2 linked regions of the Luteipulveratus mongoliensis genome follow. The protein of the gene in region 1 interacts with the protein of each later gene in a pairwise test. Links are inferred from orthologs where the notes say so. Each region holds a gene or a part of one and is shown on either strand. Other genes may lie near its edges. The genes, in order: rpe and dnaN.

Region 1 (14,602 bases):
CTGCATGAGCGTGCCGAGCTGCGTCTGCCGCCGAGCTGCTGGGTCGCTGAGCTGACCGGCCCCCGCGTGGAGCTGAGCGGCGCGTTGACAGCCCTCGACCTGCCGACGGACGTGGAGGTGCTGGGTCCGCTGCCGGTCGGCACCCGGCGAGCGGGCGAGTCCGAGGACGGGCAGCGCCTGTTGCTGCGGTGTGAGCACGACCAGGCGGCCCTGGTGCTCGCTCGCCTCACCGCGATGCGAGCCGCCCGTAGCGCACGCAAGGACGTCGCGATCGGGGTCCGCGTCGACCCGGACCCGAGCCTGCTCTGACCAGACCGACGCCGGCGTGACCCCGTGGTGGTGCTGTCGGGTGGTCCTGGTTGGGTGTGGGGGTATGAGCGAGTCGCAGCACGAGAGCGTCGAAGCGCCCTTCGCCCTGGACCTTCAGGACGACATCGCGCCCAACCCGGTGGATGCCGTGGTCTTCGATCTGGGCAACGTCCTGATCCGCTGGGACCCCGTGCCCGCGATCGCCGCTGCAGTCGGCCAGGAGCGTGCTGAGGCCTTCGTGGCCGACCCGGCGTTCGACTTCACCGCGTGGAACCACGCCCAGGACGCCGGTCGCAGGTGGGACGAGGGGGAGCAGCTCGCGCTCCGTTCGCACCCACACCTGGAGCAGGAGATCCGCTCCTACCGCTCCAACTTCGGCGCGTCCCTGCTGGGTGAGGTCGAGGACACCGTTGCCATCCTGCGTGAGCTGCACCAGGCCAAGGTGCCGCTGTTCGCCCTGACCAACTGGTCGGAGGAGCTCTTCCCCAAGGCGTTGGACCGCTTCGACTTCCTCGACGTGTTCGAGGACATCATCGTGTCCGGCGAGGAGGAGGTCGCCAAGCCTGATCCCGAGATCTTCGAGGTCCTCGGTGAGCGGATCCGGCACGTCGGTGGGCTCGATGACTGTGTCTTCATCGATGACAGCGAGGCCAATGTGCAAGCCGCGACGGCCGCCGGTCTCGACGCCATCCTCTTCACCGACACCGGCCATCTGCGCGAGGACCTCATCGTGCGCGGACTACCGCTGCAGCCGCGGCGCTAAGTCAGCAGGTCAGCTGCGTACGGCCGAGCCGTTGCGCTGCCACCAGCGGCAGCGTTCGCGGACATCGGTCGACATGTCCGCTGACCTCGCCCACTCCGGCAGCGACGGGTGGGCGCCCATGCCGGCGGCGTAGCGTGCCGCGGCGTCGGGTGTGTCCGGCGTCGAGGATGCAGCCAGCAGGTCGAGGTCGGCTGGTACGCCGGCCGCGTGGGTGATCGCGGTGAGTGCCGCCTGGCGAACCCCTGGCTGCGGGTGCCGGGTCAGCTCGATGAGGGTGTCGGTGTGCTCGGGCAGCGCGAGGTAGGACAGCATGATCGCCGCACTGACCGAGCTGGGGCTGCCCGGCCGCTCGACCAGCAGCTCGGCCGCGACGGACGCCAGGCTGGCGCGATAGGGGCTGGCCATCAGCAGCAGACACGCGTGGTGGCGCAGCTCAGTGCGGTCGTGCACATGGACCTCTTGCAGCAGACGCCGCAGCACCGGATCACTCGGCAGGCCCGTGGCCTGCTGGGCAGCGCGCTCGAAGCGCGCCAGGTCAACGGGCGCCGTGGGCGGCGGGAGAGACCGTGCCGTGCCCGAAGGCGCCGGCGCGGTGCGACGGCGCAGCAGGGCGAGCCCTTCGGCCTGGTCCTCCTCGGGCAGCCGGACGATGAGCTGCCGAGCCAGCCGCGCGTCGTCCAGAGATCCCGCGCACAACGCGCCGATCAACTGGCGCAGCCGCGGCCGTAGTGAGAGCGGGAACGTGCCCATCCGGATCTGGTTGGTGAGCGCGCCGACAGCTCCGGTCCGCACCCGCCCGAACTGGTCGGCACCGAGGTCGAGCAGCACCGGTGCCGTCTGCTCAGCCAGGCCCTCGCCCATCAGGCTGATGGCGTCGATGACCGGCTCGACCCCTGGGACGGCGATGAAGTCCAGGATCGTGTCGACCAGGACCTGGGCGTAGACCGGGTGATCGGCGAGGTGGCACAGCGCCTGATAACGGGTCACATAGGCCGTGCCGCAAGAGCGGACCATCTCGCTCAGCAGGGTCGCGGTCAGGGAACGCACGATCGCGATGGGGATCATCGTGTCGCTCATGTGGTCCCAGTAGGACGTCAAGGCGAACCAGTCGCCGCCCGTCGTCGCGTGCCGGCTGGCTGCGTCGTAGACCGTGTCGAGGAGCTGCTGACCGCCACCGAGTGCGCGGGCCCGCTGCAGCGACGGTCGGCCGCTCGCGGAGATCGAGCGGCTCAAGCCCTCGCAGGTCGCCTGCAGCTGACCCGGCGCGAGATCGAGGACCTTCTCATAGCCGGCAAGGACGGCCAGCGTCATCGGCTGGTGGGCGTTCTCCCACAGGGACACCTTGGTGCTGCTCGCGCTCACCCCGACCGCGCGCATCCGGTCGGCGAACGCAACCTGCTTGGTGGCCTCGGGATCGGAGGATGCACAGCGCGACACGCGAGCCAGCCAGGCCACGCGCGCGCGCAGATCGACGGCGCCGCCCTGCGGGTCGGACATGTCGCCCAAGATCTGGGTCGGTCGTCCCGGTCCTCGCGTCAATGTCCCCACCTCCCCACCCTGCGCGGCATATCGACTCCCTGATGGAACATTACGCGTTGGGACGGCTGCCGCTGGTCATTCCAGAAGTGCCGGTCATTAGAGTGTTCGTCGGACTGATCTCCTCCTCCAATCGGCTCGCAGGCTCCGCCGAGCCGGCATCGTCGATCAGTCGCTGTGAGCACTCCCGTCTCGTCCGCTCGTGAGGTCCCCGTTGCCCGTCCAGCCCATCCGACTCTTCGGAGACCCCGTCCTGCGTACGCCCGCAGCCCCGGTCGTCGACTTCGACGCCGAGCTGCGCCGGTTGGTCGCTGACCTCGAGGACACCATGCTGGATGCGCCCGGCGCGGGTCTCGCGGCGCCTCAGATCGGTGTGGGGCTGCGGGTGTTCACCTATTTCATCGACGGGCAGGTCGGGCATCTGATCAACCCGGACCTCGAGCTGTCAGAGGAGATCGAGTGTGGCCCCGAGGGCTGCCTGTCGATCCCGGACCTGGTCTTCGACACACCGCGGGCTGTGCGCACGGTGGCCAAAGGCTTCTCCATGTACGGCGAGCCGATCACCATCGAGGGCACCCATCGGATGGCGCGCTGTCTCCAGCACGAGACCGACCACCTGGACGGCATCCTCTTCGTCGACCGGCTTGACCATGAGGCGCGCCGTCTGGCTCTCAAGGAGATTCGTGACGCGGAGTGGGCCGGGCAGCCGGGACCGATCATCCGCGAGTCCCCGCACCCGACCTTCGGCCGGGGGCGATGACCGGTGCGCGTGGTCTTCGCCGGCACGCCTGAGGTCGCCCTGCCGTCCCTCGATGCCCTCCTCGACTCCGATCACGAGGTCGTCGCCGTCATCACCCGTCCCGACGCGCGCGCGGGTCGTGGCCGTCGGGCTGCGACCTCCCCGATCCGTCGCCGTGCCGAGGAGGTCGGTCTTGAGGTGCTGGCTCCCGGTCGCCCGTCGGATCCGGAGTTCCAGTCGCGGCTCGCCGCCCTGAGCCCCGATGCCTGCCCGGTCGTCGCCTATGGCGCGCTGGTGCCGCGGTCTGCCCTGGACATCCCTCGGCTCGGCTGGATCAACCTGCACTTCTCACTGCTGCCCGCATGGCGCGGGGCTGCTCCGGTGCAGCACGCCGTGCTGGCGGGCGACGAGGTCACCGGTGCTACCACGTTCATCCTCGAAGAAGGCATGGACACCGGACCCGTCCTCGGCACCCTGACCGAGACGATCCGGCGGACCGACACCAGCGGCGACCTGCTCGAGCGACTGGGCAAGGCCGGTGCCGGCCTGCTCGTCGCCTCGCTCGATGCCCTGGCCGATGGGAGCGCACTGCCGGTGCCCCAGCCGGCCGAAGGCGTGTCTCTCGCACCGAAGATCACCGTCGAGGATGCTGAGATCCGTTGGCAGCAACCAGCATTCGCGGTCGATCGTCGAGTCCGAGCCTGTACGCCTGAGCCGGGTGCGTGGTCGACCTTCCGTGGTGAGCGGCTCAAGATCCAACCCGTCGAGCCCGTTGCTGACGTTGCTGCTCTGCCGCCCGGCCACCTTCGGGTCGCCAAACGGGAGGTTCTCGTCGGCACGGCGACCACCCCCGTACGACTCGGCCTGGTGCAGCCGGCTGGCAAGAAGCCGATGGCGGCCGCAGACTGGGCTCGCGGCGTACGAGCCGGTGACGAGGAGGTTCTGGGTGCCTGAAGGACGCGACGGTGGCAGTTATCGCAACTCACGAGGTCGGCAGCGGCCGGACGCGCGGCGCTCCGGCGACCGCGCACGCTCCGCGAGCCGGCCGTCCGACCGGCGGCGAGAGGGCGATCCGGCCAGGCGGGCGGCGTACGACGTGGCGCGTGCGGTCGACCGTGGCGCGTACGCCAACCTCGAGCTCCCGCGCATCCTGCGCAACGCAGGACTTGAGGGACGCGATGCCGGATTCGCGACTGAGCTGACCTATGGCGGGATCCGGATGCGGGGGCTCTACGACCCTGTGATCGAGCTGGCCGCCGGACGCCCCGCGACACAGATCGACCCGCCCGTCCTGGACACGTTGCGCCTCGGCGCCCACCAGCTGCTCGGGATGCGGGTGCCCTCGCACGCCGCCGCGTCCGAGACGGTCGCGCTGGCGCGCAGTGTCAACGGAGCCGGTGCCGCGGGGTTCGTGAATGCGGTGCTGCGGCGTATCAGTGAGCGCACTCGCGAGGAGTGGGTCACCGAGGTGACCGCAGGCCGGGATCGGGTCGATGCCCTTTCGGTGGAGTACTCCCATCCGGGCTGGGTGGTGCGTGCCCTGCGCGCGGCGCTGGTCGCGCACGGCGCATCCACCGACGAGACGGTTGACGGTGACCTCGAGCGCCTGCTTGCCGCGGACAACGACCCGGCACGCGTGTCGCTCGTGGCTCGTCCTGGTCTTGCGACCGTTGAAGAGCTCGTCGAGGCGGGCGCAGAGGCGTCCTCGTTGTCGCCGTTGGCCGCGATCATGGAGTCGGGCGACCCGGCCGCGATCGCCGCCGTCCGCCAGACGCGTGCGGCCGTGCAGGACGAGGGCTCCCAGCTGCTCGCCCTGGCGCTCGCCGCGGCAACCGTGCAGAACCCCAACCCGGACGGTGAGCAGTGGCTCGACCTGTGCGCCGGGCCCGGAGGCAAGGCAGCTCTCCTCGCGACGCTCGCCGCGCAGCGCGGTGCCGTGCTGTTCGCCAACGAGGTCAGCGAGCACCGCACCGAGCTGGTGCGCAAGACGCTGCGTGCGGCTCTCGATGCGGACGTCGAGGTGATGGTCGGGACCGGCGATGGTCGCGACCTCGGCGCGGAGGAGCCCGACACGTACGACCGTGTGCTGGTGGACGCGCCGTGCACCGGCCTCGGAGCGCTGCGCCGACGCCCCGAGTCACGCTGGCGCCGACAGGCGTCCGACGTCCCTCAGCTGTCGGCCCTCCAGCGCGAGCTGCTCGTCTCGGGCATCGAGGCGACGCGCCCGGGAGGCGTGATCGGCTACGCGACGTGCAGCCCTCATGTGGCCGAGACGCAACTGGTTGTGGACGACATCGTGGGCGACCGCACCGATGTCGTGCTCGAGGACGCGCGGCCCCTGTTCATCGACGCAGAGGGCGCGCCGATCGACAGGTTGGGCGACGGCCCGACCGTCCAGCTGTGGCCGCACATCCACGGCACCGACGCCATGTACTTCGCGCTGCTTCGCAAGCAGCCCCGCTGACACCCCAAGGGACCCTCCGTTGCAGATCTCGCCGAGCATCCTGTCCGCTGACTTCGCCAACCTCGAGCGCGAGCTCGACCGCATCTCCAATGCGGACTGGGCCCATGTCGACGTCATGGACGGCCACTTCGTGCCCAACCTGACGCTGGGCCTGCCGGTGGTCGAAGCGTTGCAGAAGGTCAGCCCGATCCCACTCGACTGTCACCTGATGATCGATGACCCTGACCGGTGGGCACCGTCGTACGCCGAGGCCGGTGCCAAGTCCGTGACCTTTCACATCGAGGCGGCGAAAAACCCTGTGGCGCTTGCGCGTTCGCTGCGGGCGGCCGGCGCCCGAGCGGCCATGGCGCTGAAGCCCAAGACGGAGTTCGCGCCTTACGAGGACCTGCTGCCCGAGCTCGACATGGTGCTCGTGATGACGGTCGAGCCAGGTTTTGGCGGGCAGTCCTTCATGGCAGATCAGATGCCCAAGGTGCGGCAGGTCCGCGACGCCGTGCAGCGTCACGGCGGTGAGATCTGGGTGCAGGTCGATGGGGGAGTCTCGGCCAAGACCATCGAGCAGTGTGCTGAGGCGGGCGCCGATGTGTTCGTCGCGGGTTCGGCGGTCTACGGCGCCGACGACGCGGCGAACGCCATCGGGGAGCTGCGCGAGCTCGCCTCCCAGCACACCCACTGAATCCACCCGACGATCGGCCTGCCATCTCGTCCACGGGGATACACGAAGTGCCGTGATGATCGTCGTGGTGCATACTTATGGGTAGCAGTACGTGCTCCGGGGTCGGTGTAATTCCGAGCCGGCGGTGATAGTCCGCGACCCGGCCACCTTCGGGTGGTCGGTTGACCTGGTGGAACTCCAGGACCGACGGTGAAAGTCCGGATGGGAGGCGCACGTGGCGGTTGCTCTTTGGCGACCGCTTGCCGGTGATGTCCGGTCCCGCTTCGGCGAGGGCCGCTCACTGGGTCGAGCCTTGTCGACCCTTTGACGTCACCAGTCCACCCCGGAGCTCGCCGTCGCGAGCGAGAGGGAGTGGGCCATGACCGTAGGCCTGACGCAGCAGGATGCTGCGCTGCTCTCGCGTGCCGTGGAGCTCGCCGCTCAGGGTCGCCTCGCCGATCCGAACCCCCGAGTCGGTGCCGTGATCCTCAGCGCGCAGGGCGAGGTGGTCGGCGAGGGCTGGCACCACGGAGCCGGTACGCCGCATGCCGAGGTCGTCGCGCTACAAGCCGCCGGCGATCGTGCATCCGGTGGGACGGCGTACGTCAGCCTTGAGCCCTGCTCCCACGAGGGCCGTACGCCGCCGTGCACCCGGGCGCTCCTGGCAGCCGGTGTACGTCGGGTGGTCTTTGCCCAGGCCGACCCGAGCCCTGTGGCCGGCGGGGGAGCCGAACTCCTGCGCTCACAGGGGATTGATGTCACCGGACCGGTGAGCGGGACCGGTGCCGAGGATCTGAACCGGCCGTGGGCGTTCAGCGCTGTCCACGGTCGCCCTTTCGTGACGTGGAAGGTCGGCTCAACCCTTGACGGTCGCGTCGCCGCACTCGACGGCACCAGTCGCTGGATCACCAGCGCGGGGGCGCGCGCGGACGTGCACCGCCGTCGTGCCACGGCCGGGGCGATCCTGGTCGGCACCGGCACCGTGCTGACGGACGACCCCTCTCTGACCGTGCGCGACGCCGAGGACCGCCCAGTCGGAGTGCAGCCGCTCCGAGTCGTCATGGGCGAGCGTGACGTCCCCGCGGACGCGCGCGTCAACGGGCCGGGCGAGGTCTGGCACGCGCGCACTCACTCGGCCGAGGTCGTACTGAAGACGTTGCAGGACAAGGGGATTCGTCACCTGTGGCTCGAAGGCGGCCCGACCGTCGCGGCTGCCTTCCTGCGCGCTGGCCTGGTCGATGAGGCGCTTGTCTACGTCGCTCCCACCCTGCTCGGCGACGGCCCGTCGCTGGTCGCCTCACTCGGCGTGCCGACCCTGTCGGCCGCCCACCATCTCGAGCTGCTCGATATCGAGCAGCTCGGCCAAGACGTCCGGCTGCGCCTGCGGCCGAGACCTGTCGAAGGAGATCTGTGATGTTCACCGGGATCGTTGAGGAGCTCGGCGCCGTGGAGCGCCTCGAGCACGGGTCCGACTCCGCCGTGCTTTGGCTGCGCGGTGCCACGGTCACGGCGGACGCCGTGCACGGTGCCTCGATCGCCGTCAACGGCGTCTGTCTGACCGTGGTCGAGGTGAAGGGCCAGGTGTTCGGCGTCGACGTGATGGCCGAGACGTTGCAGCGCAGCAGCCTCGGCGGACTCACGGTGGGCGATCCGGTCAACCTCGAGCGAGCCATGCCCGCGAACGGCCGCTTCGGTGGCCACGTCGTGCAGGGCCATGTGGACGGCACCGCAGCGATCGTGTCTCGGGAGCCTGGAGACCGCTGGGAGGTCGTCACGTTCGAGCTGCCGGTCGAGCTCGCACGCTACGTCGTAGAGAAGGGCTCGATCACCGTCGACGGTGTCTCGTTGACAGTCTCGGCAGTCGCCGACGGCACGTTCAGCGTGTCCTTGATTCCCACGACCTTGGACCTGACCACGTTGGGGCGTAAGGGAGTTGGTGACCTGGTCAACCTCGAGGTCGATGTCCTGGCGAAGTACGTCGAGCGGCTGCTCGCCAGTGGCGCGCCGACAGGAGTCAGCGCGTGAACCTCTTCGAGCGCATTTACGACGCGCACCTGACCATCTCGGGTCACCCGATCACCTGGCGCGAGATCCTCGGCAACCTGTTCGGGTTCGCCTCCGCGATCGGCGGCATGCGACGCAAGGTGTGGGCCTGGCCCGTCGGCATCATCGGCAACGCGATGCTCTTCACCGTCTTCCTCGGCGTCGGTATCACCAACACCGGGAGCGGGCCGCTGTTCGGTCAGGCCGGGCGGCAGGTCTTCTTCATCATCACCTCGATCTACGGGTGGTGGATCTGGAACGAGAGCCGCAAGCTGCGGGGTGCGGACAAGCCGGCGATCAGCCCGCGCTGGGCGACCACGCAGGAGCGTGTCGGCTATCTGATCGTCTGGGTGGCCGGTGTCCTGGTCACGCAGGCGGTGTTCGCCAAGATCGGCGCGGGCTGGCCCGCGGAGCGTTGGTACTACTGGTGCGACGCCTGGATCTTCGTCGGATCGATGGTCGCGACCTATGCGATGGCTCGCGGCTGGAACGACTTCTGGCTCGCCTGGGTCGCCGTTGATCTGGTCGGAGTGCCGCTGCTGTGGCACTCCAAGTACTACCCGTCAGCCATCCTCTACGTGATTTACGCGGGGCTGGTCATCTACGGGTTCACCGTCTGGCTGCGCGCGACGCGCACCGAGCAACCGACTCCTGTGGAGGTGGCGGCATGAGCGACAGAGCGAATGGTGGAGAAATGAACGCGCTCTCATCGATCGAGGACGCGCTGCAAGCGATGCGCGATGGCCGACCGGTCCTGGTCACCGATGACGAGGACCGCGAGAACGAGGGCGACGTCATCCTCGCCGCGGACACACTCACCGACGAGTGGGTCGCCTGGATGGTGCGGCACACCTCGGGCTACCTGTGCGCGCCGCTGCCCGAGGCGTACGCCGACCGGCTCGGCCTGCCGCTCATGGTCGAGCACAACCGGGACCCGTTCCGTACGGCGTACACCGTGTCCGTGGACGCCGCCGAGGGCGTGACCACCGGGATCAGTGCAGCCGACCGAGCGCGCACGATCCGGCTGCTGGCCGACGCCGACGCGACACCGCAGGACTTCATCCGGCCCGGACACGTCCTGCCGCTGCGCGCGAAGGACGGCGGCGTCCTGGTCCGGCGTGGGCACACCGAGGCCGGCGTCGACCTGCCCCGGCTGGCAGGGCTGAACCCCGTGTCGACGCTCGCGGAACTGCAGCACGACGACGGCACCATGATGCGGCTGACTGCCGTGCTGGAGCTGGGTGCCGAGCACGATCTGCCGGTCATCACGATCGAGCAGCTCGTCCAGTGGCGCGAGAAGCATGATCGCGTCGAGCGGGTCGCGGAGGCGCGCCTGCCCACGTCGCACGGCATCTTCCAGGTCGTCGGCTACCGGGACCGGGTGACCGGCGCTGAGCACGTGGCGCTGATCAGCGGGCGCGGTCTGGACGGCGACCACCCGCTGGTGCGGGTTCATTCGGAGTGCCTGACCGGCGACGTCTTCGGCTCGCGCCGATGTGACTGTGGCCCGCAGCTGGACCGCTCCCTGGAGCGGGTCAGTCGTGAAGGTGGCGTGGTCGTCTACCTGCGCGGGCACGAGGGTCGTGGCGTGGGTCTGCTCTCTAAGCTGCAGGCGTATGCGTTGCAGGACAACGGTTTTGACACGGTCGACGCGCAGACCGAGCTGGGACTCCCGATCGACGACCGCGAGTACGGCGCGGCCGGCGCGATCCTGCGGGACCTCGGTGTCGAGCGGCTGAGGCTGATGACCAACAACCCGGTCAAGGTCGAGGCGCTGGCGCGGTCCGGGATCGACATCGTCGGCGTTGACCGGGTGCACGTGCCCGCGACCGCCGACAACACGGCGTACCTCACGACCAAGCGTGACCGCCTGGGACACGACATCCTCCTCGAGGCTGAGGCGGCGTCCGCATGAGCGGGCACGGGTCGCCACAGATCGCGGTCGACGGGACGGGACTCAGGGTCGCGATCGTCGCGGCTTCCTGGCACACGACGGTCATGGACGGTCTGGTCGACGGTGCCCAGCGCGGGCTCGCCGACGCGCAGGTCGAGGACGTCACGCTGGTACGCGTGCCCGGCAGCTTCGAGCTCGGCGTCGCCTGCGCGCGCCTCGCTCCGTCGTACGACGCTGTCGTGGCTCTCGGTGTCGTCATCCGTGGTGGGACACCGCACTTCGACTACGTCTGCCATGCGGCCACGTCCGCGCTCTCGGACATCTCGGTGCGCACCGGGACACCCGTCGGGTTCGGTCTGCTGACCTGTGACACCGAGAAGCAAGCCCTTGACCGTGCCGGTCTGCCCGACTCGATCGAGGACAAGGGTCACGAGGCGGCCACTGCAGCTGTCGCCACTGCCGTGACGCTGAAGGGCCTCACGTAGCCTGCTGCGAGTGACCTCTTCGAGCGGTATGAGACGGGCACTGGCCCGGGCACGTGACGGCAAGACGCTGGACGAGGGTGAGGCGCTCGTCCTGCTCGGCGCGCGCGGCGAGGACCTGGAGGCGCTCTTCGAGCCAGCCTCCCGGGTGCGTGATGCCGCGATGCTCAAGGCCGGGCGTCCAGAGGTCGTCACGTACTCACGCAAGGTGTTCATCCCGCTGACCCGGTTGTGCCGGGACCGTTGCCACTACTGCACATTCGCGACCGTGCCGCACCGTCTGCCGGCTGCTTTCCTGTCGCCCGACGAGGTGCTGGAAATCGCGCGCGAGGGTGCCGCCCAAGGCTGCAAGGAAGCGCTTTTCACGCTCGGTGACCGCCCGGAGGATCGGTGGCCGGCAGCGCGGGAGTGGCTCGACGCGCATGGGTACGACGACACGCTGGCCTACGTACGCGCCATGGCGATCCGGGTGCTGGAGGAGACCGGGCTGCTGCCGCACCTCAACCCCGGCGTCATGTCCTGGTCCGACCTGCAGCGGTTGAAGCCGGTCGCTCCGTCGATGGGCATGATGCTCGAGACCACCTCGACGGCACTGTTCACGGAGCCGGGCGGTGCGCACTTCGGCTCTCCCGACAAGGACCCGGCCGTACGACTCCGCGTCCTCGAAGACGCAGGCCGCGTCGGCGTACCGTTCACGACCGGGGTCCTGGTCGGCATCGGTGAGACCGTCCAGGACCGGCTCGACAGCATCCTGGCGATCCGGCAGGTAGCGCGGGAGTACGGCGCGATCCAGGAGTGCATCGTCCAGAACTTCCGGGCCAAGGACGACACCGCGATGCGGTCGACGCCCGATGTGGGGGAGGAGGAGTATCTCGCCACCATCGCGGTCACCCGACTGCTCCTCGGCCCATCTGTGACGGTCCAGGCGCCGCCGAATCTGTCTGAGCCACAACAGATCTCACGCCTCCTGGCGGCAGGCGTCGATGACTGGGGCGGCGTTTCGCCGGTCACGCCCGACCACGTCAACCCCGAGCGTCCCTGGCCGGAGGTCGACGAGCTGCGCCAGTGGACCGAGGAGTCAGGGCTGCGGCTCGCCGAGCGTCTGACGGCTCATCCGAGGTACGTCCTCGGTGCCTTGGAGCGCGACGAGCCGTGGATCGACCCGCGGCTCCATGAGCACGTCCGCGCACTGGCGGATCTCTCGACCGGCCTGGCCGCGGAGGACGCTCGCGCCACGGGGCGACCGTGGCAGGAGCCGGATGGCGGGCTGGCCGCGACAGGTGACGGCCGCGGACGTGTCGACCTGCACCGTGAGGTCGACACCGAAGGCCGCACCGATGACCGGCGCAGCGACTTCGACGAGGTCTACGGCGACTGGGCTGAGGTCGCGCATCGCGTCGACTCCGCGCCGCAGCCGCTGGGCGCCGACGTGCGAGATGCGTTGTCCCGTGCGGAAACTGACCCGGCGGGGTTGTCCGACGACGACTACTTGGCGCTTGTCACGAGCGATGGTGCCGACCTCGACGCGCTCTGCCGGCTGGCCGACGACATCCGTCGTGACGTGGTCGGTGATGACGTGACCTATGTCGTCAACCGCAACGTCAACTTCACCAACATCTGTTACGTCGGCTGCCGGTTCTGTGCCTTCGCTCAACGCAAGACGGATGCCGACGCCTTCACCCTGTCCCTGGAGCAGATCGGTCAGCGTGCCGCCGAGGCGCAAGCGCTCGGAGCGACCGAGATCTGTCTGCAGGGCGGGATCGACCCCTCACTGGGGCGGACGGCGTACGTCGACATCGTGCGTGCAGTGACCGGCGCCGCCCCGGGCATCCACGTACACGCCTTCTCTCCGATGGAGATCGCGACGGCTTCCGCGAAGGCAGGCGTGTCCGTGAAGGAGTGGCTGCAGGAAGTACGCGATGCCGGCCTCGGCTCGATCCCCGGGACGGCGGCGGAGATCCTCGACGACGAGGTGCGCTGGGTGCTGACCAAGGGCAAGCTCCCGGCGTCGCAGTGGCTCGAGGTCGTGCAGACCGCGCACGAAGTGGGGCTGCCGAGCAGCTCGACGATGATGTACGGCCACGTCGACCACCCGCGGCACTGGGTCGGCCATCTGCGCACCCTGGCTCGGCTGCAGGACAAGACAGGTGGTTTCACCGAGTTCGTGCCGCTGCCGTTCGTCCATCACAACGCGCCGGTCTATCTCGCCGGTCTGGCACGGCCGGGCCCCACGCTCCGCGACAACCGCGCCGTGCACGCCCTCGCGCGACTGATGCTGCACGGGCGGATCCACAACATCCAGACGTCCTGGGTCAAGCTCGGCGTGGACGGCACCCGGCAGATGCTCCAGGGCGGCGCGAACGACGTCGGCGGCACCCTCATGGAGGAGACGATCAGCCGGATGGCCGGTTCCGAGCATGGCTCCGCCAAGACCGTCGCCGAGCTGCAGGAGATCGCGGCGGGCATCGGCCGAGGGGTGCGGGAGCGTACGACGACCTATGGACGCCCTGCGGCAGGGGCGGCCTGAACCCGTACTCTCTTGCGACGTGAAGACGTTCGAGCAGCTGTGGGACGAGCTGTCCCGCAAGGCCACTGAGCGCCCCGAGGGCTCCGGCACTGTCGCCGCCCTCGATGCAGGCGTACACACCATCGGCAAGAAGGTCGTCGAAGAGGCGGCCGAGGTCTGGATGGCGGCCGAGCATGAGGGCAAGGAGCGCACCGCCGAGGAGATCAGCCAGCTGATCTACCACCTGCAGGTGCTGATGCTCGCCAGCGAGATCTCCCTCGACGACGTCTACGCCCACCTGTAGGAGCACCCTGATGCTGAAAGTGGCTGTCCCCAACAAGGGCGCCCTGTCCGAGTCGGCTGCCGCGATGCTCCGCGAGGCCGGCTACCGCGGCCGCCGTGAGAGCAAGGAGCTCGTGGTCCGCGACACCGACCACGACGTCGAGTTCTTCTTCCTGCGGCCGCGTGACATCGCGATCTATGTCGGCGCCGGCACTCTCGACGTAGGCCTGACCGGGCGCGATCTGCTGCTGGACTCCGCCAGCCCGGCGGAGGAGGTCCTCGCCCTGGGCTTCGGTGGATCAACGTTTCGGTACGCGAGCCTCCCGGGCTTCGCTGCCGATGTCACCGAGCTCGCCGGGCGCCGGATTGCGACCAGCTTTGCCGGCCTGGTGGAGGCTGACCTGGAGCGGCACGGGGTCGAGGCAAGCGTGGTCAAGCTGGACGGTGCCGTCGAGACGGCCGTGACGCTCGGCGTGGCTGACGCGATCGCCGACGTCGTCGAGACCGGTACGTCGATGCGCAACGCGGGCCTGGAAGTCTTCGGTGAGCCGATCATGACCAGCGAGGCGGTGCTGATCCGCCCCGCCGAACGCGAGGACAGCGCGGCCGTCGACGTGCTCGTACGCCGGCTCGAGGGCGTGCTGACCGCACGCCACTACGTGATGATGGACTACGACATCCGGGTCGAGCTGGTCGAGCAGGCGTGCGCCCTGACGCCTGGTTTGGAGTCGCCCACGGTGTCGCCGCTGCACGACAAGGGCTACGTCGCCGTGCGTTCGATGGTCCCGCGCAAGCGCACCAACCAGGTGATGGACGACCTCTACGACCTGGGTGCGCGGGCGATCCTGGTCACCGACATCGCCGCATGCCGCATCTGAGTCTCGCCATGAGTGCCAACAGGGACCTGTACGCCGTCTTCCGCCCTCGCA
Region 2 (14,613 bases), 2.4 Mb from region 1 along the record:
ACCCTGCACAGCCGAGCCGCCGGCCGAGTCACCCTCGACGATGAAGACCTCGGAGATCGTCGGGTCGTTGGACTGGCAGTCCTTGAGCTTGCCCGGAAGGCCGCCCGACTCCAGCAGGCCCTTACGACGGGTCGCCTCACGCGCCTTGCGAGCGGCCATTCGAGCGGCCGCGGCCTGGACCGACTTGCGCACGATCGACTTGCCCTCGTTGGGGTGCGCCTCCAGCCAGTGCCCGAGCTCGTCCCGCACCGCGCTGGCCACGAAGCCGCGCACCTCCGAGTTGCCGAGCTTGGTCTTGGTCTGACCCTCGAACTGCGGCTCACCCAGCTTCACCGAGATGACTGCTGTCAGTCCCTCGCGGATGTCCTCACCGGTGAGGTTGTCGTCCTTCTCCTTGAGCAGCTTCTGCTGCTTGGCGAAGGTGTTGATCAGGGAGGTGAGCGCGGTCCGGAAGCCCTCCTCGTGCGTACCGCCCTCGTGCGTGTTGATCGTGTTGGCGTAGGTGTGGACCGACTCGCTGAAGGCAGTCGTCCACTGCATCGCGATCTCGACCGAGAGCAACCGGTCTGGGTCCTCGGCCTCGACAGCGATGACGTCCTCGTGGACGGGCTCGCTGCGCTTGGAGGAGTTGAGGTGCTTGACGTAGTCGAGCAGACCGTCGTCGTAGCGGTAGCTGATGGTGCGCGGCTTGGTGTCGACCTCGTGACCCTCGGCCACGGCCTCCTCGACGGCACCCTCCTCGACTTCGCGGGGGCGTTCGTCGGTGAGGCTGATCTTCAGACCCTTGTTGAGGAAGGCCATCTGCTGGAAGCGCGTCCGCAGCGTGTCGAAGTCGTAGTCGGTCGTCTCGAAGATGTCGCCGTTGGCCCAGAACGTGATCGTCGTACCGCTGTCGTCCGGATCCTCGGTCGGTCCGATGTCGGCGAGCGGCGCCTTGCGGACGCCGTCCTCGAACTCCATCTCGTGGATGCGCCCGTCCAGGCGTACCTGCGCGATGAGTCGGTGCGACAGCGCGTTGACGACGGATGAGCCGACGCCGTGCAGGCCACCGGACACCTTGTAGCCGCCACCACCGAACTTGCCGCCGGCGTGCAGCTGGGTCAGGACCAGCTCGACCGTGGAGATGCCGTAGTCCTTGTTGACGCCCACAGGGATTCCGCGCGCGTGGTCGACGACGCGAACCCCGCCGTCAGCAAGCAGTGTCACCTCGATCGAGTCACCGAAGCCGGCCATCGCCTCATCGACCGCGTTGTCGACGATCTCCTGAACGAGGTGGTGCAGGCCACGCGCGCCGGTTGATCCGATGTACATACCGGGTCGCTTGCGGACCGCCTCCAGACCCTCGAGCACCTGAATCGCATCGGCGTCGTACGCGACCTCCGGGGCCGGCTCGCGCGGTGCGGCTTTGGGTGTGGGCGGGGTGGCGTCCTCACCGGCGGGGAGGTCGGGCGTCTCATGAGGCGCGTCAGACACGGTGCTCCTTCTTGCGCGCGGCACAGGTCTGCGCCAGGGCGCAGGCCGAGCCACACAGGTGGCGTGGGACGGTCCGTGTCACCACCTGGCGTACTCACGCATTGGCATGAACGACCACGGTGCACGGACCTTCACCAAGTCTACCTGTCTCCACTCCTGGAACGGGCGCGTGGAGGGCCCTGTGGACACGTGTCAGCCGCAAACCCACCCAGCCGTGAGGGGGGAATCGCAGCCCGGTGTCCCAGCCGGCCTGCGAGCCGCTCGGCCGGATCCGCCTCAGATGACGTAGACGACCGCGCGCTTACCGCCCGAGCAGACCGTCACCGAGCCCCCTGTACAGCTCATGGCGTAGTCCTGCTTGGTCGCGTCACTGTGCGCATTCACGGTGAAAGGGCCGGTCTTCGGGCCGGCCGCCTTGACCGCGGCCGCGACGTTCTGGGCGAAGCCGCAGGTGGTCGTCTGGGACGCCCCGACTGTCGGGCTGCAGACCTTGACGCCGGGCGGCAAGCTCCCAGCGGCGGTACTGGTCGAGGACGACGTGCTCGGCTCAGTGCTGGTGCCCGGCTCGGTCGACGATCCGGGCTCGTCGGTCGAGGGAGCATCGGTGCCGGAATCGCTCGGCGTGCCCGTCGCGGACGGCAGGGGAGTGGGGTCGGCCTTCTTGTTGTCGTCGCCGGACATGCTGAACACCAGGGCAGCGCCGAGCGCGACGAGCGAGAGCAGGATGACCGCGATCGGGCCGACCATGCCGTTGCGCTTGCGGGGCGCTTCCTCGGTGTACGGCTCGGCGTAGGCCGGTTCGGCGTACGACGGATCCTGGTAGCCCTGGTTGCCGTAGCCACCCTGCGGGGCCGCGGGCGCGTACTGATGCTGCGGCTGGCCGTAGTCCGGCGCCGCGGGCGGTGGCACGTAACCCTGCGACGGAGTAGCGCTGTAGGTCTGGGCGGTCTCGGTCGACCCACCGTCCTCGTGGTACGTCGGCGCGGTCTGCGTCTGGCCGCCGTCCGGCTGACCGTCCGGCCGATCCGTCTGCCGCGGCTGGGTGAGGTAGGGGTCGGTCGGGTCCTCGATGACCTCGTCCTCCTCGGGCGGCGTCACCGAGTCGGCACCGCCGCGCGGTGGCTTGGCATAGCCGCCAGGCTCGGCAGGCTGTTGCGGTGCACCCGGGATACGGGCGACGCGGTGGACGTCGGTCTCCGTCGCGTCGGGATCGGGGAAGAACGCGTCGAGGACTCGACGGTCCTTGTCGTCAGGGCGGTCCGGTCCGCTCACGTGCCTGTCACTCTCCTGGTCGGGCGGGTCTCGGTCCTTGAATCCCCGACGTGTCACCGTACGTGGATCGGCCCGAACAAGCACATCAAAGCAAGGGACAAGTTCTCTGTACGTCCCTCAGCCGTACGTGTCACGCGGGCCTTTGCCGCCGTGCACCTTGCGTAGACCGCGGGACCACGACGGAGCCGAAGGTCCGACCACGCGGAGCTCGACCACGACATCGGCGCCGACCGCCTGCTCCATCCGGCCCAGGATGGTCGAGCTGAGCAGCCGCAGCTGAGTCGCCCAAGCCGTGGACTCGGCGCGCACCGTCAGCACGCTGTCCTGGAACGTGACGGGCGCGGTGTGCTGTGCGACGTCCGCACCGACGATCTCCTCCCAACGGCCCATGACGGCTCCAGCCGCGACGTCGACCCGCCAGTCACGGTCGCGCATGAGCCGGTCGACCTGATCGCCGAGAGCCTGGGGATCGCGGCCGGCGCGGTCCTCGCGAGCCGACCACCGTCCCCGGTCGCCGGCCTTCCGACGTCGGATCGCGGGGGAGCCGGGTCGCAGCCCACGATCACGGGCAGCCCTACGCACCCGGGCCAGCGCAGCTGCCGCTGCGTCGACGGTGTCGTCGGCCGGGTTTTCTGAGACGGGCTGCGGGCCCAGCTGACGGGCGGCCGGCGCGTCCTCAGGCGGGTTCACGTGAAACCTCCCCGAGCGTCACGTGGAAGGTCCGACCGGTCAGCGCATCAGGGACATCGTCCGCGACCGCAGCGGTCACCAGCACCTGCTCGGCGTCCTCCACCATGGCCGCGAGCCGGGCGCGCCGGCCGGCATCAAGCTCGGCGAACACGTCGTCCAGCACCAGGACGGGATCCGTCCCGAGGTCAGTGCGCAGCAGCTGGAACGCGGCCAGCCGCAGCCCCAGCGCGAACGACCAGGACTCCCCGTGGCTGGCGTACCCCTTGGCCGGCAGATCGCCCAGCTGCAGGACCAGGTCATCGCGATGCGGGCCGACGAGGGTGACGCCGCGCTCGACCTCCTGGCTGCGGACCTGCGCGAAGGTGTCGTGCATGGCCTGCTGGAGATCGGCCTGCTCAGGCACCTCCCCGGCCGCGATCACCGAGGCCACCTCTTCGTGCACGGATGAGCGGTACGACGCCTGCGCGGCTCCGCGCCCCGCGCTCACCTCGTCGTACGCCTTGGCCAGGTAAGGGGACAGGTCATGCAGCAGCCGCAGCCGCGCGTAGAGCAGCGATGAGCCGACCTGGGCGAGATGGGTGTTCCAGACATCGAGGGTGTGAAGAGCGGATGCCCGCGCCTCGTCCTCGGGCTGGCTCTCATCACGGCGGGGGCGACGAGCACCTTTGCGCAGCAATGGCATCGAGGACTTGAGCAGCGCGTTGCGCTGCTTGAGGATCTTGTCGTAGTCGGCCCGGGCGCCGGCCCAGCGAGGCTGCCGCGCAACGAGGAGCTCGTCGAGGAACCGTCGCCGCTCGGACGGGTCACCTTTGACGAGTGCCAGGTCCTCAGGGGCGAAGAGCACGGTGCGCAGCGCGCCGAGGATGTCGCGCGGGCGGGTCAGTGCCGCTCTGCCGAGGCGAGCACGGTTGGCGCGACCGGGATTGATCTCCAGCTCCACGATCTGTTCACGGCCGTCGCGCACGACGACCGCCCGGATGATCGCCTGCTCGGCGCCGGCTCGGACCAGCGGCGCGTCCTGCGCGACCCGATGGGAGGACAGACTGGCGAGGTATCCGGCCGCCTCGACCAGGTTGGTCTTGCCCTGTCCGTTGAGGCCGACGAACGTCGTGATGCCTGGCTCGAGCTCGACCTCGGCAACCGGGTAGGAGCGGTAGTCGACCAGCGACAGGTGCCGCAGATACATCCGTTCCTCCCTCGCGCCATCTCGCGGAGCATCGGACAAGGGCGTTGATCCGTACGCCGGAAGGTCACCTTCGGCGCACGGGCCGACCCGTCCCCGCGCTAGTGGCTCAGTGCTCGCTGGCCTTCGCGCCAGGCTTGGGCCTGTCGTCCTGCTTCGGCTGAGCAGCAGGGCTGACCTCGCTGTGCCCCTCCTTGGCCGCTCGCCAAGGCTCCTCGCCGAACTTCATCACCTCGTGGCCGCCGAACTGTCCACGCAGCGCGGCGACGGCCCGCATCTGCGGGGAGTTCTCCTGCCGTGAGCTGAAGCGGGCGAACAGTGCGGCCGCCAGCACCGGCATCGGGACCGCGAGGTTGATGCCTTCCTCCAGGGTCCAGCGACCCTCGCCGGAGTCGGTGGAGTACTCGCTGATGCCCTCGAGGTGAGGCGTCTCCTCGAGGGACTTGACCAGGAGGTCCAGCAGCCAGGAGCGGACGACGGTGCCACGGGTCCAAGCCTTGAAGCAGCCTTCGACGTCCTCGACGATGTCCTTGGCCTCGAGCAGCTCGAAACCCTCGGCGTAGGCGTGCATCAGGCCGTACTCGATGCCGTTGTGGACCATCTTCGCGTAGTGGCCGGCGCCGACCTTGCCGGCGTGGACGAAGCCCTCCTCGCGCGGACCTTCGGGTCGCAGCGCGTCGAAGATCGGCATCGCGCGCTCGACGTGCTCGGCGTCGCCGCCACACATCAGGCCGTAGCCGTTGTCCAGGCCCCAGACGCCGCCAGACACACCGCAGTCGACGTAGCCGATGCCCTTGTCCTTGAGCAGCTCGGCGTTGGCCTGGTCATCGGTGAACTTGCTGTTGCCACCGTCGATGACCATGTCGCCCTCGGACAGCAGGCCGCTGAGCTCTTTGATGGTCTCGCGCGTCGGGTCGCCCGCAGGCACCATGACCCAGACGGTGCGCGGTGCCTTGAGCTTGCTGACCAGCTCCTTCAGGTCAGCAACGTCGCTGACCTCAGGGTTGCGGTCGAAGCCGATGACCTCGTGGTCGGCGCGACGGATGCGCTCGCGCATGTTGCCGCCCATCTTGCCCAGACCGATCAGACCCAGCTGCATCGAAATGCTCCTTCGCGCTCTGCGGAAACGGGTGGTGCCCTGGTGGAACGCTACGCCCGCTGCGAGCGGTCGCGAAGACTCCCCACCATCAGGAGTTGTACGGGCCGGCTGACCGAGCCGAGTGGCGTGGTCAGCTGGCGAAACGGACAGGCATCAGGACGTAGCGATAGCTCTCGTCCGCATCGCCGTCCGCCTCGGCCTGCCCGCTCAGGACGGCCGGACGGCTCGGCTGGGTGAACGACAGGCGGGCGTACGACGTACCGAGCGCGCCCAGCCCGTCGAGCAGGAACTGGGGGTTGAACGCGATCTCCAGCTCTGGACCGGTCAGCGTCGCCTCGACCGCCTCGCTCGCCTGCGCGTCGTCACCGGTGCCGGCCTCGATCGCGACCTGGCCCTCGGAGAAGCGCAGCCGGATCGGGGTGTTGCGCTCGGCCACGAGGGAGACACGCTTGACCGCCTCGGTCAGCGCCGCGGTCTCGATGACGGAGACCGAGTCGACGCTGGTGGGGAAGATCGAGGTGACCTTGGGGTACTCACCGTCGAGCAGGCGGGTGGTCGCCCGCCGCTGACCGGCCTCGAAGCCGACCAGGCCGTCGCCACCGGCGGCCGTGCCAAGTGCGATGTCGACCGACCCGGAGGCGCCGAGGGCCTTGGCCGTCTCCGACAGCGTGCGGGCCGGGATCAGTGCAACGTGGCTGGCATCGGTCACGCTCGGGTTCCAGCTCAGCTCGCGCATCGCCAGCCGGTAGCGGTCAGTCGCCAGGAGGGTGATCTTCTCGCCCTCGATCTCGACCCGGACGCCCGTGAGGATCGGCAAGGTGTCACCACGGTCGGCCGCGATCGAGACCTGACCGACCGCCTGGGTGAAGACATCGCCGTTGATGCTGCCCGTGGAGTCGGGCGAGGACGGCAGGGTCGGGTAGTCGTCCGTCGGCATCTGCTGGAGGCTGAAGCGGCTTGAGCCGCAGGTCACCTGCACCTTGGATCCGTCGGTCGCGATCTCGACCGGCTTGCTCGGCAGGCTCCGGGAGATGTCGGCGAGCAGGCGACCCAGCACGAGCACCGTGCCCGGCTCATCGACCTGCGCATCCACCGTGACCCTGGCTGAGACCTCGTAGTCGAAGGCGCTCAGGACCAGGCCCTCGGGCGTGGCTTCCAGCAGCACCCCCGCCAGGACTGGCACCGGCGGACGCGGGGACAGACCTCGTACCGCCCACGTCACTGCTTCGGCCAGCACGTCGCGATCGACCCGGAGCTTCACGTCCACCGTCCCTTGCCTGTCGCGCCACGGTGCGGTGACCGCGCGGCGATCCTTCGTCGTCTGGCTCCGCTCCGGTCACCGACGTCGGTCGTGTGATGGAGCGAGAGAGGACACCCACGCGTACGCCGGGTGCGAGCCGACCCTAGTCGGGTCTTTGGTGGCAATCCAACATCTGGGGCGCACGTTCCTGGTCTGGATGAGTGACGAACGAATGGCTCACTGTCCACGTCATCCCCAGGTACGCGGGGCGGGGCGTCAGCTGGTCGATAAGGGTAGTAGTGGTGATCGCACCTGTGGATTCTGTGGACAACAGCCGTACGGACCGCCATCTCGGTGATCTGGGCTGTGCACAGGGCGTGGAGACAGGGTGTGGATAACTTGCTCGACCTGGGGATAAGTCGGCCGGTCCACGCGTCGTCCCCACTGATTCGACTGTTGATCCACAGGTTGTGCGCAGGGTGTGGGGATCGAAACAGCTCGTGCCGGCGGCGAAACAGGTGTGACTTCTGTGGCGTAGGTGGCGTGAATGGCGTGCTGTGACTTGCCCACAGGTCTATCCCCAGGCTGTGGATAACCGTCGCACACCTTGGTTTTGCGGGCTTATACGGCACGGGCTGCGGTCATCAGCACCGCGATCGAGGGCTTCGCGGGCGCACCGCGTCCCGTCGTGGGTTCGGGGTCGAACGCGAGGGTCATTGTTTTCCACAGGCTTATCCCCATGGTCATCCCCAGGCTTCCCCACAGCCTGTGGACAACGGGTCGGGCCTCACGTTCAAGGCGAGGGTCAATCGCGCCGCGACGAAGGACGTACGCCCAAGGTGGGGGGTGCAGCTGAGATTGATGGTCTTGTGGCCGCTGTGGACCCCGGTACCGAGGCGACAGGCTGAGGGTGTGACCCCCGCTCTCCTTGGCACCCTCGCTGTCCTGGCGCTGATCGACTCCACGTCGTTCGGCACGCTGCTCATCCCGATCTGGCTGATGCTCGCGCCCGGACGCCTCCGGCCGGCCCGGGTGGTGGTCTTCCTCGGGACCGTGGCCGCCTTCTACGCCGTGGTCGGGCTGTTGCTCTCCGCCGGGGTGGCGGCGTTCGTCGACGACCTCGACGGATTCCTGGAGAGCAAGACCGCATTCGCCGTGCAGCTCGTGCTTGGCGTCGCGCTGTTCGCCTATTCGTTCTGGATGGTCCGCAAGAGTCGCCCTCAGCAGGCGGGAGGCGGCCGCCTCACCCGCTGGCGGGACCAGGCGATGGGCGTGGAGACGGCGGACGGTGCGGAGCGCGGGTACCGCGGCCTGGTGACGCTGGCCCTGGCTGCGGCCGGCCTGGAGGTCGCGACGATGCTGCCCTACCTGGGAGCCATCGGGATCCTGGCGAAGGCGGATCTCGCCGTTCCCATGCACGTCGGCGCGCTACTGCTCTACTGCGTGGTGATGATCCTGCCGGCGCTGGTACTCCTGGTCGTCCGGCTCGGAGCACGCCAGCTGATCGAGCCGGTACTGCGCAGGTTCGGTGCCTGGATGGAGCGCTCGAGCCGCGAGACGACGAGCTGGATCATCGGCATCGTCGGTTTCCTGCTGGCGCGCGACGCCGTGGCCCGCCTGTTCGGCTGACGCTCGCGGCGTCGACGGCACTCAGCCCGCGGCAGCGCGGGTGATCTGGCTGGTGAGCTCGGTGATCTGATCGTAGATCGGCCGGCGCTCACCGATCAGCTGCCGGATCTTGCGGTCGGCGTGCATGACCGTGGTGTGGTCCCGGCCGCCGAACTGCTGACCGATCTTGGGCAGCGACAGCTCGGTGAGCTCACGGCACAGATACATCGCGATCTGTCGCGCGGTCACCAGCGTGCGTGATCGCGACGAACCGCAGAGCTCCTCGACCGACACATGGAAGTACTCGGCCGTCTTGGTCATGATCAGGGTGGCCGTGATCTGGCCGGTGCTGGCGCTCGGGACCAGGTCCTTCAGCACGTAGCCGGCGACCTGCTGATCGACCGGCTGCTGCGACAGTGAGGCGAACGCCATGACGCGAATCAACGCACCCTCGAGCTCGCGGATGTTGGTGGAGAACTTGCTGGCGATGAGCTCCAGCACGTCGTCGGGCACGTTCATCCGCTCGGCGATCGCCTTCTTGCGCAGGATGGCGATGCGGGTCTCCAGGTCGGGCGGCGTGACGTCGGTCTGCAGACCCCACTCGAACCGCGACCGCATCCGGTCGGCGAACCCGCTCAGTTTCTTGGGCGGCTGGTCGCTGGTGAGGACGATCTGCTTCTCACCATCGTGCAGCGCGTTGAAGGTGTGGAAGAACTCCTCCTGCGTGCCGTCCTTGCCCTGCAGGAACTGCACGTCGTCGATGAGGAGGACGTCGACGTCGTCTCGGTAGCGCTTCTGAAAGCTGCTCGCCTTGTCGTCGCGGATCGAGTTGATGAAGTCGTTGGTGAACTCCTCGGAGTTCACGTAGCGCACGCGCATGCTCGGGTAGAGGTTGCGCACGTAGTGACCGATCGCGTGCAGCAGGTGCGTCTTGCCCAGCCCGGAGTCGCCGTAGACGAACAGCGGGTTGTACGACTTCGCGGGCGCCTCGGCCACCGCGAACGCCGCGGCGTGGGCGAACCGGTTGCTGGCACCGATGACGAACGTGTCGAACGTGTACTTCGGGTTGAGTCGCGCATCGGTGACCGGCTCGACCGGCCGAGTCGTCGTCATCGGGACTGACGCCCGCAGGGGTACGACGGTGTCGCGGGTCGCACGCTCCTCCGCCTCGGTCTCGGCGACCTCGTCCTCACCGATGCCGGCCTCGCGCGCCTCGGCGCTCCCGTCGACCGTCTGTCGCAGCTGCGGATCGACGGTGATGGCGAGGCGTACGTCGCGGTTGAGGTGTCGACTCAGCGCGGCGGACACCGGCTCGCGCAGGGTCGTCTCGAGAATGTCCTTGGTGTGATCGAACGGCACCGCGAGGAGTGCGGTCTGGTCGACCAGACCGACGAGACGGGTCAACCGCAGAAACGCACGGTCGCGAGCGGCGATGCCGGTCTCCTCAAGTGCTAGCACTGTGGAGTGCCAGACGTGGGCAAGATCCGGTTGATGCTCGCTTACAGTCACCGTGCTCCCCTCCGCTGTGTCGTGGCTACCGCTGCTCCAGCGAACCTAGACTAGGCAGGCAATCCACAGGCTTATCCACAGGCTGTGTACGAAGAGGTGGAGCCGGGTCAGAAGGCCAGACGCTAACAACTCCGAGGGCGCTGGGCAACACCGTGACGGCCATCTTTTGGTTTTCAACGGCCGATGCACGGCGTGTCGTCTGGCCACGTCCGGTAGGCGCGCGTTCAATGGTGCGGTTCGGGCGGACGTACTCAGTTTGACCCGCCTTCCACCACGCCCGTATCGTGGTGGCGACCGTGCCTGTCATGGCCGTTTTCGCATGCTCACTGAGCGCACTGCTGTCGACACCTCACCGGTGGCGTCAACCGTGGACTGTGGGCTTCCGACAGCGGCCGTGACTTGGCCGCAACCGGGCGCTCCATCGCGGGCGTCATCCTGACCACAGCGCAGGCCCTGCCTGTAGACCGACCGGAGACCGCCGTGAGCAAGCGCACCTTCCAGCCCAACAACCGTCGTCGTGCCAAGAAGCACGGCTTCCGTCTGCGCATGCGTACCCGCGCGGGCCGTGCGGTGCTGGCGTCACGCCGCACCAAGGGCCGCGCTCGCCTGTCGGCCTGAGCGCGCGCCGGTCGCGCGGTCGTGGCTGACCTAGGGATGACTGTGCTGCCCTCAGCACATCGCCTGCGCACGGCCACTGACTATCGCGCCGTGCTGCGTGGTCGGACCGACTCCGCTCGGCTCTCCGCCGCTCGCGCCGGGGGCCACCTGCTGGTCGTCCACGCGGCTCGCCACCCAGACTCGTTCAACGACAAAGCCGGCACCGGTGAGCACCCGCTCCCGCGTGTCGGTTTTGTCGTATCCAAGGCAGTCGGGGGCTCGGTCGTGCGCAACCGCACCAAGCGCGTCCTGCGGCACCTGGTTCGCGAGCGTCTCGGTGCGGTGCCGACGGACGTCGACCTCGTCGTACGCGCTCAGCCGGCCAGTGCCGGCGCGACCACCGCCGACCTGGGCGGCGAGCTGGACCGCTTGCTGCGCTCCGTGCTGAAGAGGCTGTCGTGAGCATCCCGGCACCGACTGCGCACGAACGGGCGAGCGTCGCGGCGCTGCCACTCGTCTGGCTGGTACGGCTCTATCAGCGCTTCATCTCCCCGCTGACTCCGCCGTCCTGCCGTTTCATCCCCAGCTGCTCTGCCTACGCCCTGACCGCGCTACGGCGCTACGGGCCGTTCAAGGGCACGTGGCTGGCCGCCCGGCGCTTGCTGCGCTGTAACCCCTGGAACCCCGGCGGTGTGGACCACGTTCCGCATCGCGACACCCACATGCCACACCCGCACTGAGGATCTCAATGATCGACACCATCCTTTTCCCCCTCGAGTGGTTCGTCGCGACCATCATGGTCGGCTTCCACAAGGCGTTCACCTTCGTGGGGCTGCCCTCCGACAACGGTGTGACGTGGGCCCTGTCCATCGTCGGACTCGTCATCGTGCTGCGCATCCTGCTGATCCCGCTGTTCGTCAAGCAGATCAAGTCGTCGCGCCGGTTGCAGCTCATCCAGCCGGAGATGCAGAAGATCCAGAAGAAGTACAAGGGTAAGAAGGACCCTGAGTCTCGGCAGAAGATGACCGAGGAGACGATGGAGCTCTACAAGCGGACGGGCACCAACCCGTTCGGCTCCTGCCTCCCGATCCTGCTGCAGAGCCCGTTCTTCTTCGCGCTGTTCCGCGTGCTGCACGGTCTGCCCAAGATGGCCGACGGTGAGAAGGAAGCGCTTGGGCCGCTGACCCGCAACCTGGCCGAGCAGGCCGAGAGCTCGACCCTCTTCGGCGCGCAGTTGTCCTCGACGTTCCTGAACTCAGATGGCCTCTCGGCGAAGATCGTCACGATGGTGCTGATCGTCCTGATGTCGGCTACGACGTTCACCACGCAGCGCCAGCTGATGACCAAGAACATGCCGCAGGCCGCCTTGGACAACCCGATGGCCAAGCAGCAGAAATACATCATGTACTTGATGCCGCTGATCTTCTTCATCACCGGCCCGAACTTCCCGATCGGCGTGCTCATCTACTGGTTGGTCACCAACCTGTGGTCGATGGGTCAGCAGTTCTACGTCATCCGCCGGATGCCAGCACCCGGATCGGCGGCCGAGAAGGCCCTCGAGGAGCGCAACCGCGCCAAGGGCAAGGAGACCAAGAAGCTCACGGTCCCTGGCCTGTCCTCATCGAAGGACGATGACGAGCCGGATGACGACAAGCCGGTGGCCGCGCCAGGTCGGGCCACAGCGTCTGGCGTCGAAGCGGGCAAGGGCAGCGGTCAGCGCGTCCAGCCCAAGCGCAACACGCCCAAGCGCAAACGCTGAGCGAGCTGAGTTCGCGCCCCGCGCCCCCCTGACCCTGCTGTGTGAGATTCCTGGAGTAACCCCATGACTGAAGACCAGAGCACCCCCACCCACGACGTCGCCGCAGATGCTGACGAGTTGACTGACGGGCTCTCGACGCCTGAGACCTCGGATGCGATCGCGAGCATCGAGCAGGTAGCGCCCGACGCAGATGCCGAGGATCGCGACGAGCAGGACGACGAGATCAGCGCGGATGCGCAGGCGGACAGCGACGGCGAGCCTGACGATGACGGTGACGAGGACGATGAGGAGTCCGGCGACGAGTCACTGTTGGAGCGCGAAGGCGAGGTTGCCGCTGACTTCCTGGAGACCTTGCTCGACATCGCCGACCTCGATGGCGACATCGATGTCGACATCGATGGAGACCGCGCTGCGGTTTCCATCGTGGACAGCGACGAAGGCCGCGTGCCTCGCCGCCTGGTGGGCGACGGTGGCAAGGTGCTGGATGCTCTGCAGGAGCTGACGCGCCTGGCGGTTCAGGCTGAGACGGGCGATCGCAGCCGGCTGATGCTCGATGTGGCCGGCTACCGGGCTGATCGTCGCGCCGAGCTGGTGAAGCAGGCGGAGGCGGTCGTCGAGACTGTTCGTACGACCGGTGAGAGCGCGCCCCTCGAGCCCATGACTGCCTTCGAGCGCAAGGTGGTGCACGACGCTGTACTCGCGGCAGGTCTGTCCTCGGAGTCCGAGGGCGCAGAGCCGCGCCGCTACGTCGTCGTACTGCCTGCGAGCTGAGCGTTTCACGTGGAACCGGACGACGCGCGTGGGCCAGATCAGGCCCCGCCACCGGCTCCGTCTGGTGCGTCGGCGATCTTCGGCTCACAGCTGGAGCTCGCTGAGGCGTACGTCGCACACCTCGCCAGTACAGGTGTCTCCCACGGTCTGATCGGGCCACGCGAGGTCCCTCGGCTGTGGGACCGCCACATCTTGAACTGCGCGGTCATCCATCCGGCCTTTGACGAGGACTCGTCGGTCGCGGACGTCGGGGCCGGCGCAGGGCTTCCGGGAATGGTGCTCGCGCTCACGCGCCCGGACCTACGGGTGACGCTGGTGGAGCCCCTCGAACGGCGGACGCGCTGGTTGGAGCATGTGGCGCGAGACATTGGCCTGTCGAACGTGGTCGTTCGGCGAGGCAAGGCGGAACAGCTGTGGGACGACTTGTCGGTGGATGCTGTGACGTCTCGCGCCGTCGCCCGGCTGGGCGAGCTGGCACGTCTGTCGCTGCCTCTGCTTCGCCCCCAAGGCAGGATGGTTGCCCTCAAGGGGGAGCGCGCTCAGGTGGAGGTCACCGAGGACGCCGACATTCTCCGTCGCTTGCGGGTCGCGGAGACGGCCATCGCCACCTACGGTGAAGGCTTGGTCGATCCACCGACCACCGTCGTGGCTCTCCGGGTGGACGGCACCTCCCCACGACTTCGGACGCCGGTGGGTTCCGGACCAGCTCTCAGCGCCGAGAAGAAGCGCGCCAAGCGAGCACAACGACGGAGCTCTCAGCTGTGAGTCGTTGACGACGCAAGACTGATTGAACGGAGCCGGTAGGTGCAGACAATGACGACGACCCCGGTGGGTTGGCAGGGCCACGAGGCCGAAGCATCACCAGCACCTGTCGGTTGGCTCCGACTGGCTGACGAGGAGTCACACATGGTGGGAAGTACTGGCAGCAGCGACACATCGAACGGGTCGGCGACCAGCGCGCCGGAGGGCGGAGCCCAGGAGCGGCACGCGACCGCGCCGGCATCGCCTGTGCCAGCACCGGCGGTCCCAGCGCCGCATGTTTCCCGTGAAACCAACGAAAGGTCGGCCGCGAGCTCCGACGTCCCGGCGGGCATCGTGGCTACCAGGGCGACGCGGCCAAAGGCTCCGAACGTCGCGTCGAGCAGCGCACCCATCGACCTTGAGGGCTCCGACGAGACGCCGATCGCCCGCGCCCTGGAGGAGCACGCACGTCGCCGGCAAGCCATCGCTCAGACGGAGATTCCCAAGCCTGCGCACACACGCGTCATGACCGTGGCCAACCAGAAGGGCGGGGTCGGCAAGACGACGACCACCGTCAACGTGGCCGCCGCCCTCGCGCAGGCCGGCCTACGCGTGCTCGTGATCGACATCGATCCGCAGGGCAATGCGAGCACGGCACTCGGGATCGAGCA

What was found.
Region 2: the proteins of rpe (region 1) and dnaN interact in binary tests that used the Escherichia coli proteins (3 or more experiments, as listed by UniProt). The link is inferred for Luteipulveratus mongoliensis from one-to-one orthologs.

What each region holds. Positions count from the first base shown.
Region 1 is NZ_CP011112.1:2,931,474-2,946,075, forward strand. What follows is about bases 4,842-7,658. They hold rpe (ribulose-phosphate 3-epimerase), read left to right. Parts: upstream 4,842-5,830; coding sequence 5,831-6,487; downstream 6,488-7,658. Other genes in these bases: VV02_RS14000 (RsmB/NOP family class I SAM-dependent RNA methyltransferase), read left to right, coding at 4,842-5,811; ribD (bifunctional diaminohydroxyphosphoribosylaminopyrimidine deaminase/5-amino-6-(5-phosphoribosylamino)uracil reductase RibD), read left to right, coding at 6,846-7,658. Also shown: VV02_RS13975 (primosomal protein N'), read left to right, coding at 1-309; VV02_RS13980 (HAD family hydrolase), read left to right, coding at 374-1,072; VV02_RS13985 (hypothetical protein), read right to left, coding at 1,082-2,569; def (peptide deformylase), read left to right, coding at 2,811-3,368; fmt (methionyl-tRNA formyltransferase), read left to right, coding at 3,372-4,301; more of VV02_RS14000, read left to right, coding at 4,294-4,841; more of ribD, read left to right, coding at 7,659-7,880; VV02_RS14015 (riboflavin synthase), read left to right, coding at 7,880-8,491; nicotinamide riboside transporter PnuC, read left to right, coding at 8,488-9,180; VV02_RS14025 (bifunctional 3,4-dihydroxy-2-butanone-4-phosphate synthase/GTP cyclohydrolase II), read left to right, coding at 9,204-10,424; ribH (6,7-dimethyl-8-ribityllumazine synthase), read left to right, coding at 10,421-10,888; VV02_RS14035 (bifunctional FO biosynthesis protein CofGH), read left to right, coding at 10,899-13,412; VV02_RS14040 (phosphoribosyl-ATP diphosphatase), read left to right, coding at 13,432-13,695; hisG (ATP phosphoribosyltransferase), read left to right, coding at 13,706-14,551; VV02_RS14050 (PH domain-containing protein), read left to right, coding at 14,560-14,602. UniProt on the Escherichia coli protein: Catalyzes the reversible epimerization of D-ribulose 5-phosphate to D-xylulose 5-phosphate.
Region 2 is NZ_CP011112.1:498,037-512,649, forward strand. The notes cover bases 4,914-7,741. They hold dnaN (DNA polymerase III subunit beta), read right to left. Parts: upstream 6,979-7,741; coding sequence 5,848-6,978; downstream 4,914-5,847. Other genes in these bases: gnd (phosphogluconate dehydrogenase (NAD(+)-dependent, decarboxylating)), read right to left, coding at 4,914-5,723. Outside these bases: gyrB (DNA topoisomerase (ATP-hydrolyzing) subunit B), read right to left, coding at 1-1,473; VV02_RS02350 (hypothetical protein), read right to left, coding at 1,750-2,745; VV02_RS02355 (DciA family protein), read right to left, coding at 2,863-3,435; DNA replication/repair protein RecF, read right to left, coding at 3,422-4,621; more of gnd, read right to left, coding at 4,728-4,913; VV02_RS02375 (GAP family protein), read left to right, coding at 7,870-8,586; chromosomal replication initiator protein DnaA, read right to left, coding at 8,608-10,074; rpmH (50S ribosomal protein L34), read left to right, coding at 10,555-10,692; rnpA (ribonuclease P protein component), read left to right, coding at 10,729-11,133; membrane protein insertion efficiency factor YidD, read left to right, coding at 11,130-11,411; membrane protein insertase YidC, read left to right, coding at 11,420-12,430; VV02_RS02405 (Jag family protein), read left to right, coding at 12,494-13,201; 16S rRNA (guanine(527)-N(7))-methyltransferase RsmG, read left to right, coding at 13,211-13,966; VV02_RS02415 (ParA family protein), read left to right, coding at 14,354-14,613. UniProt on the Escherichia coli protein: Confers DNA tethering and processivity to DNA polymerases and other proteins. Acts as a clamp, forming a ring around DNA (a reaction catalyzed by the clamp-loading complex) which diffuses in an ATP-independent manner freely and bidirectionally along dsDNA.